Regions from separate parts of the Cyclobacterium sp. SOCE241 genome, predicted to be linked through region 3. Evidence: riboswitches for the same ligand, from Rfam matches in the RefSeq annotation. Region 3 holds a riboswitch; each other region holds the start of a gene.
What was found. Region 3 has a riboswitch for S-adenosylmethionine ahead of WG932_RS08385 (O-acetylhomoserine aminocarboxypropyltransferase/cysteine synthase family protein). Riboswitches for the same ligand answer to the same signal wherever they lie in the genome.
Positions count from the first base shown of each region.

Region 1 (2,200 bases), 2.2 Mb from region 3:
AATTTCACCAAGCCCGGCATACTTAATGAATATTTGGTCAACAACGGCTTGTCTCCGTTTAAAGATCAACCCAACAATTTTGGGATGAAGATCATCGGAGGAAATCGCAGGTGGTTGTATTCTTTTGATGTTTTCAATATTGCCAACTCTGGAAGGGCCAGTGAAAATCAAGACCACACACTCAATAGTGTAAGGTTGTATGGGAACTATGGTTATCAGCTTTACAAAATGAGAAATCTTGAACTTGGTGTGATGGCCGGCTTAGGCTATGGGAATGTCCGATACACACTATCAAAAGATAATAAGCCGGATTTTCCTGCTTTGTTTGAAGAGCCGGATTACGATGGTTACTTAAAAAGCAGCGGGTTAATGGCTAAATCCGAAGTGATGGTGGCTTATGCAATACCTGTATTTAAGAAGATGTTTAGGATGGTTTCCTCAGCACATGCTGGTTACGAACAGCCTTTAAATAAGTATAAATTTGGAGATTTGAACATGACCAATTATATGGCCGGGCCCTATTTTCAAATTGGCCTTGGAATAAGGCCTTGACGGAATCCTCGCGATGTTGGGATAGGAAAATATTTCGAGGACAGTACATTATGCTTTAGCAGTTTATATTAAAAAATAAAACTACGACCAATATTTATTTGTTAGTCAAAGTCTTCAAACAAATTAGATTTCAAAAATAACAGCTATTTACATCTCCTATTTGTTTAGGTTCTATGATTGAGGAGATTTATTAAACCCTATATCTCTATAGGTTATTAAAGATTTTCACAAAAAAAAGAACTTATTTACTGAATTCATGTTACTTTTGAATCGCTTATCGAGAAAGACGGAGGGTAGGGCCCTATGATGTCTTAGCAACCTGAGTTAACAAGGTGCTAATTCCCGTTCCGGAAATGCCGGATAAAGATGAGCCGCAAAAGTTAGAAAAATGCTCTAGTTTTACATCGGTTCATGCTCGTATAAGCTTTTTATTTTAATATACGATTCAAATGGCAAACAGAACCAACTTATTACTTCAACAATTACAAAAGCGCATTTTGATATTGGATGGTGCTATGGGTACCATGATCCAAAGATATGGGCTTAAGGAGGAAGATTTTAGAAATCAAGAACTTGCCACTGTCAAAAAATCATTAAAAGGTAACAATGACTTGCTGTCTTTGACCCGGCCGGATATCATCAAAGCGATTCACAAAGCTTATTTTGAAGCAGGAGCAGACATTGTAGAAACCAATACTTTTAGCAGTACCACAATTGCTCAGGAAGATTACGGACTTGCAGAACTGGCCTATAAACTCAATTTTGAGTCTGCCAAGCTTGCCCGAGAAGTGGCCGACGAATTCTCCGCCGACGAACCTGAAAAACCAAGATTTGTGGCAGGAGCTATTGGGCCAACCAACAGAACTGCTTCCCTATCTCCGGATGTAAATGACCCCGGTTTCAGAGCTGTAAGCTTTGACCAATTGGTCAGTGCCTATGCGGAGCAGGTAGAAGGGTTATTGGATGGAGGTGTGGATACCCTTTTGGTTGAAACGGTATTTGATACCTTAAATGCCAAAGCAGCAATTTTTGCCATTCAAGAAGTTTATGAAAAGAGGGGATTACCCTTGGAACCTTCAGAAGGAGGCATTCCCATAATGGTCTCGGGAACCATCACTGACGCTTCCGGAAGAACCCTTTCCGGACAAACCACAGAGGCATTCTTAATATCAATTGCACATGTGCCCTTATTGAGTGTAGGCTTAAATTGTGCCTTAGGGGCAGCTGAACTTAGACCCTACTTAAAGGTCTTGTCAGACAAGTCCCCCTTCAATGTGAGTGTTTACCCCAATGCCGGCCTTCCCAATGAATTTGGAGAATACGATCAGGGTCCGGAAGAAATGGATAAGGAAGTAAGCCTGTTTTTAAAAGAAGGCTGGGTCAATATTGTTGGTGGCTGCTGCGGAACCACTCCGGAACATATTGCTGCTTTGGCCGAGTCTGCAAGTAAATATCCGCCAAGAAATCTACACGTTTTAACGGAAGAAGATTAATTTCATGAGTAAACCTACTAAAATATCCACCTTGCAATTATCAGGGTTAGAGCCACTGATTTTTAATGAATCCTTAAATTTTGTGAACATTGGTGAGCGTACCAATGTCACAGGTTCTAAGAAATTCGCAAGACTTGTATTGAATGACAACTATG
Region 1 covers NZ_CP149779.1:5,698,280-5,700,479, forward strand. The annotation lists gene WG932_RS28975 (hypothetical protein) at 1-552, shown strand, start outside; SAM riboswitch class I at 824-925, shown strand; gene WG932_RS28980 (homocysteine S-methyltransferase family protein) at 1,002-2,045, shown strand; partial or broken gene metH (methionine synthase) at 2,050-2,200, shown strand, end outside.
Region 1: linked by a shared signal. The riboswitch ahead of WG932_RS28980 (homocysteine S-methyltransferase family protein) and the one ahead of WG932_RS08385 (O-acetylhomoserine aminocarboxypropyltransferase/cysteine synthase family protein) in region 3 are both predicted to bind S-adenosylmethionine.

Region 2 (2,200 bases), 140 kb from region 3:
CTCCTAGATTTGCTGTGACAGATATCATCTGCAATTGGTCAATAAATTTCTTGGCTCGGGATAACCCTCCCTTCAATGTCAGCGTGATTATACCGCCTCCATGTTTCATTTGTTTTTTGGCGAGATGAAACTGTGGATGAGAGGCTAGAAATGGGTATTTTACTACCTCCACTTCCGGGTTACCTTCAAAATATTGAGCAATTTTTAAAGCATTTTCACAATGCCTGTCCATTCTAACAGCCAGTGTTTCCATACTTTTGGCTAAAACCCATGCATTGAATGGGGACAACGATGGTCCAGTATGGCGCATAAAAAATTGCACTTCATCGATCAATTCTTTTTTGCCTAGAATAAGCCCCCTAAAACCCTTCCTTGCCCATCTATGAATTTTGTGGCGCTGTGGGTAACAATATGTGCTCCCCATTTTGCAGGTTGTTGTAAATAAGGGGTAGCGAAACAATTGTCGACCACGAGTACTAAATTATGGGCGTTGGCGAATTTAGCAATGTACTCCAAGTCAATAATCTCTAAACCAGGATTAGAAGGTGTTTCTATGAACAACATCTTGGTGTTGGGTTGTACCAGTTCTTCCCACTTATCTATATCTGAGATGTCTCCATAAGTATGGGAAATTCCCCATTTTGGAAATATTCGAGTTAGGAGTTGATGGGTAGAACCAAACAATGATCTTGAAGCCAAAACATGGTCTCCTTGTCTTAGGAGGGAAGCCATGCTGCCAAACATAGCAGCCATACCTGAAGCAGTAGTAATACCACTTTCGGTGCCTTCGGCAGCACATACTTTTTCTATTAGGTCACTGGTGTTAGGGTTGGCATACCTTGAATAAATATTGCCTTCAATTTCGTCTGCAAACATTTGTCTGGCTTGTTCTGCTGAATCAAAAACAAAACTAGAACTTAGGTACAGAGGTGCGGAATGTTCTCTCTGATCAGAGGAAGAAGTAGCAATCCTTACAGCTTGGGTTTCAAAATTTTTATAATTCATAAAAGAAGATTATCTAAAGGTGGGTACATGTGTTTTACCCTTCTTCAGTAAGATTGAAGAACAGCAAAATAAGTCTAGAAAAGTAAAGGTGGAGATTGTGTGTAATGTCATATTGTCTAATTTATCGTTCCCTTTATTGGGCAGGTATTGGCACCTTTCCTTGGTTGGAAGGTTGCCAGAGGTTCACAGAGCCTGATCTCTCGCCTCTTCTTTATAAATCAGTTTCCTGAATTTATTGCAAAGAAAACAAGGGGATTTCGATTTTCCAAATTCTCTCTTGTATTTATATTGGTTACTTTTCTGCTGGTGCCAGTTCTTAGGGTTAAAGAATATCTTTAAGTAAAAATAATCCCTTTACTATTGAATAGCCTAGCGATTCAATAGTAAAGGGAATAAATTTTAATCTCTTTCACAATGTTAGAACTCAGTTACTCGAGTGCCTCATATAGGTAATTGGCTTAATTATAAATACTTTTTAATGGTTTTTGCCCATATGGCATAACCTTTTTCATTCATGTGAAGGTTATCTTTGATAAAGATGTCATCCATAGGCTCTTTATCTTTATTAAGCATTGGCTTCCATAAATCAGCATATTTCATGTACTTTTCACTTTTAGTAAATTTTTTTAATTTTTTGTTCAACTCAAGGTACTGGTCAGCAAGCTTCCATCGTGCAACACTTGGTTTTGGACTGATGATAACGATTTCTGTTTCAGGCAATGCTTCATGGATTTTACTTGTAATCAGATTGAAGGTCATTAGTATTTCATCAGTGGACTTACCTGAGGAAATGTCATTGTCTCCTTCATAAATAAAAACTTTGGTAGGTTTATAATCCAAAATAAGTTCATCAATATAGTATAGCAAGTCACTAGCCTGAGACCCACCAAATCCTGCATTGATAACATTGTGTTGTGGAAAGTCTTCCTGCAGGCTTTTCCACATTCTTATGGTAGAACTACCTGTGAAAACGATACTATTCAAATTTTCCTGAATAGGATTGTCTTGATGGATTTTCTCCACCTGTCCTTTAAATCTCGTAGGGTCTTGGGCAAAAACTGTGGTAGAAATAAAAAGTAAAACAGCTAAGAAAGCGAAATTATAATTTTTCATATTTGGTTATAGATTTTATTGTCTAAAATACTGGATTAAAGTGGATTTTAAAATCATTTTATTATTTGATTGTCACAAAAGC
Region 2 covers NZ_CP149779.1:1,858,695-1,860,894, reverse strand. The annotation lists partial or broken gene WG932_RS09075 (O-succinylhomoserine sulfhydrylase) at 1-1,005, opposite strand, end outside; SAM riboswitch class I at 1,124-1,225, opposite strand; gene WG932_RS09070 (SGNH/GDSL hydrolase family protein) at 1,468-2,118, opposite strand.
Region 2: linked by a shared signal. The riboswitch ahead of WG932_RS09075 (O-succinylhomoserine sulfhydrylase) and the one ahead of WG932_RS08385 (O-acetylhomoserine aminocarboxypropyltransferase/cysteine synthase family protein) in region 3 are both predicted to bind S-adenosylmethionine.

Region 3 (2,200 bases):
ACTTTTTGAAATTTCTTTCCATAGATTTGAATGTATATAAAATAAAATGGCATTCATCAATACCAGCCACTCTAAAAACCAAGATTGAAAGGTACCAAAGATTAAGTTTATAACAAATTTCAAAAACTTTTACGGTAAGATTATCCTTTTGTTGGTTTATTTTGAAGTTGGTCATTGAAACCAAGCAATATACTTGGCAATTCATGCAACGAAAGAAGGCTAGAATCGTTTGTTAAAAAACTTTAAAACCTGTAAAAAATAGGTTAAAAGATAAATTAAACAATCAATGCATTATTTATTACTGAAAGCAGAAATGGACAAAAGCATTTATACCTACTTGAGCCCGTTGTTATAGTATTCGTTTAACTTCAGTCAAAATACCAAATTTCAAGTACTGTTAACTCATTGATTATTTGACTCATTTACATTTTAACAGAAAAAAACATTGACATCTATTGGAAAATTTGACAATGTGGCTTTATTTTGTACAATCCTTTTACTTTTTCTAAAGTAGTTAGGATTTATATAGAAGAGGCAAGAGACAGGCTCGGTGACCCTCTGGCAACCTGGAAAATCCAAGGTGCCAATTCCTGCCAGATGAAATAGGTTACATCTGGGAATATAAATTCAAAACTTATATGAGCTTCATACACCATTCAATAAAGGATAACAACCCCGAAAATTTTCAACAATTATTTGATTTCTATTTAAATGGAAATACAAACCGGCAAAATTGCGTTTAGCTTATGCTGATTTCTCCTACAGGAAAAAATCAAACAGAATTGATAACAAACCTAAAACATAAAAAACATGTCTAAAAATTATCGTTTCGAAACATTACAGGTTCATGGAGGGCAGGAAGTAGACCCAACAACCAATTCAAGAGCTGTTCCTATTTATCAGACCTCCTCTTACGTTTTCAATTCTGCAGAACATGGTGCCAATTTATTTGCCCTAAAAGAATTTGGAAATATTTATACCAGGATAATGAATCCTACCTCGGATGTATTTGAGAAAAGGATGGCAGCTTTGGAAGGTGGTGTTGCAGCTGTGGCTACAGCCTCCGGACAAGCAGCACAGTTCCTAGCATTAAATAACTTCCTAAGTGTAGGAGATAACTTTGTCACCTCTCCGTTTCTGTATGGTGGATCTTACAATCAATTCAAGGTGTCTTTCAAAAGGATAGGTATAGAAGCTAGATTTGCAAAATCTGACAAGGTAGATGACTTGGCAGCAGAAATAAATGATAAAACCAAAGCCATTTATGTAGAGACTATTGGAAACCCTGAGTTCAATGTCCCTGATTTTGAAGCCATCGCAGCATTGGCTAAAAAACATGACATCCCATTGGTAGTTGACAACACTTTTGGTGCCGGAGGGTACCTGTGTCAACCAATTAAACATGGAGCTAACATAGTAACCTCATCTGCCACAAAGTGGATAGGTGGACATGGAACTTCAATTGGTGGTATAATAGTAGACGGTGGAAATTACAATTGGGGCAATGGCAAATTTCCTCAATTCTCTGAACCTTCTGAAGGATACCATGGACTTAATTTCTGGGAGACCTTTGGTGATAATAATCCTTTAGGATTACCAAATATTGCCTTCGCTATTCGCGCAAGAGTAGAAGGGCTTAGAGATTTTGGCCCCGCAATCAGTCCTTTCAACTCTTTCTTATTGTTACAAGGATTGGAAACCCTCTCTCTACGTGTACAACGAACAGTAGACAATGCATTAGAATTGGCAAAGTGGTTGGAAGCACACCCTAAAGTAAAGTCCGTGAACTATCCGGGCTTAACAAATAGCCCATATCATGCTACGGCAAAAAAATACCTAACGCATGGATTTGGAGGGGTTTTAAGCTTTGAAATTGAAGGCGATAAAGAAACAGCTTCTAATTTCATTAATAACTTAGAGTTAATCTCCCATTTGGCCAATGTTGGTGATGCCAAAACATTAATTATTCAACCTTCTGCCACCACCCATCAGCAGTTATCTGATGAAGCTCAAATTGCAGCCGGAGTGACTCCATCTTTATTAAGAATTTCTTCAGGAATAGAACATATTGAGGATTTGAAAGCAGACTTAACCGCCGCTTTCGATAAAATATAAAACAATTAAAATGAACCTTCAATCGCCGCATTTGACTATTGAAATGACGCAGGAGATTTTCTATTGCCAAGAAGCATTATCATTG
Region 3 covers NZ_CP149779.1:1,717,040-1,719,239, forward strand. The annotation lists gene WG932_RS08380 (S8 family peptidase) at 1-22, opposite strand, end outside; SAM riboswitch class I at 519-628, shown strand; gene WG932_RS08385 (O-acetylhomoserine aminocarboxypropyltransferase/cysteine synthase family protein) at 811-2,115, shown strand; partial or broken gene WG932_RS08390 (homoserine O-acetyltransferase family protein) at 2,126-2,200, shown strand, end outside.

Region 4 (2,200 bases), 600 kb from region 3:
TTGGATATTAAGAAGTATAGACCAGTTTACGGGGTTCATTTTAACAAATATCTTCCATTGCTTCAGTAGTAAAAACAATCTCAAATATCATAGGCCAAGAAATTCCTTCAATTGATCATCTGTTAACTTAGTAGTTTTTCCCTCATTGTAGGATTGAATACTTTTTGCCAAACGTTACTTGACCATAAAGATAAATTTGAATAAGGTCTTCTTCTGCTTGGCGGGTAAGAATATAATTCATTGGCCATTTTTTACTCTTTGTTTAGCCTCTGCAAGAATTTCAGCCATAGATTTATTGGATATGCCACTATTTTCACCCTTTATAAGCTCATTCCTTAACCATAATCGCTCTTCTTCTTGTTCTCTTTGTCTACGAATCAGGTCATTGATCAATTCACTTTTACTGGAGAATTCATTCTCTTCAATTTTTGTTTCATCCAACGGTCATTCGGTTCATTAACAGAGATAGTTTGTCTAGCCATTTTTTTTGTGTGTTTATGGTGTAATAATACACCATATTTAACGAGTATACAATGCATCTTGTTTATTTTGTACAGGTTTATTGAAATGGCATATTATATCATTCCCTCATTCCAACGAAACCCGATAACGGTAAAAGACATTATAATCCAATTCGAAATTGATGTTTCTTTTTTCATGCGGGAAGTTAAATCCCTCCCGACTTTGGTTGCTACAGGCTCTGCCCTTTTAATTTAAGGGGAGTGGCTGAAAATGAGACTTGGGTTGATTAAAAGATGGTTTGGTTTCTTAGGCAATTGCCCATTTGCTAAGGAAGGCATAAGCACCACCAACCCATACTTTCTATAATCGAACTCAGGTACCCAAAGAAGGTTTTGACCTGCAGCATTGGCCTAATCATTATTAAAAACCTGGCTTTTCTTTTTCCAAAAGTCCTTTTAGTAAAAGAAACCAAAATAGTTTTGTTTTTAGAAATCTATGCCTAAGTTTGTGCCACAATCATGTCAAAGGCTTTCAAAATAGACGCCTTGATTTATAAAGAAGTAGCGAGAGACTGGCTCTATGACCTACTGGCAACCTTCATCAAATGAAAAGGTGCCAATTCCAGACTCTTAAATAAGAGGACTATAAAAAAGACAACATGAAGACAAATTACAACCCCATTATTTACACCTTTTCAAAGGAACTTTTTCGCCACAAGACGATTCATTTGTGTTGCTGTTTGCTGCACAATAGGGATAAGTTTATGTCTGGCTGCATGTAAAATTCATTTCCAATTTCCGATACTAAGACGATTTAGTCTATGGAGTGATTGCTTCAGCTTCACCCTTATAAAATCTTATTTATTATTTATTAACTTTTAAATTAAATAACCATGTCAGAATTAGTACAGCGAACATTCCAAGGACTTATTGAAGCTACCAAAAAAGATGTAAGCCTAACAAAAGGAGTATTTAGAGTTACTTCCGAATCGGAAGAACATGTCCGCGTGAAAAATACGGCGAGAGATTTTGAGTTTATCGCAGATGAACCAGAAGCTTTGGCAGGAACAAACTTAGGCCCCAATCCTGTAGAGTATTTATTGGCTTCTCTAGGCTCTTGCCAGGTGATTACCTATCAAGTTGTCGCTTCCTTAAAAGGAATTCAGTTAAACAATGTCAAGGTAGAAACCAAAGGAAATATAGACTGGAGGGATTCCTTGGAATAGACGAAAATGTCCGTCCGGGATACCATAAAATAGAAGTGGAAACGATTATTGATTCTGACGAAAGTCCCGAAAGGATACAAGAACTTATTAAAGAGGTAGAGGCCCGTTGCCCTGTATTGGACAATCTGGTAAATACTGTAAAAGTAGAAAGCAAGATCTCTATTGTCAATGAGAAAAATCCTGTTGTCTAAATTCAGCAATCATTAACCAAGCAATTGTATCCGGCGAAGGGAGGAAAACAGCGAGGTTTTTTAATTCATTTTGAAAAGCGCTGCAGCCCTGGCCCGGATATAATTTCCTATTATAGGAATTAGGAGAGGGTAAGAAGTTGAGTAGGTTGATGCATTTTTCTACAACAATGTTGAAAAGGTCCTTAAATGCTTTTTCAATCGAGTGGTGGTTCTTTTCTGACTATATAGGTCTAAAATTTAAAGTCAATCACCGCAAAACCCAATTCATCTTCGACATTGACATAGGACCAGAGCTTGCCATCTTTCCAAAAGTAGCTTCCCG
Region 4 covers NZ_CP149779.1:1,116,020-1,118,219, reverse strand. The annotation lists gene WG932_RS05350 (ribbon-helix-helix domain-containing protein) at 238-441, opposite strand; SAM riboswitch class I at 1,010-1,113, shown strand; gene WG932_RS05345 (OsmC family protein) at 1,355-1,687, shown strand; gene WG932_RS05340 (OsmC family protein) at 1,579-1,878, shown strand; gene WG932_RS05335 (DUF4221 family protein) at 2,109-2,200, opposite strand, start outside.
Region 4: linked by a shared signal. The riboswitch ahead of WG932_RS05345 (OsmC family protein) and the one ahead of WG932_RS08385 (O-acetylhomoserine aminocarboxypropyltransferase/cysteine synthase family protein) in region 3 are both predicted to bind S-adenosylmethionine.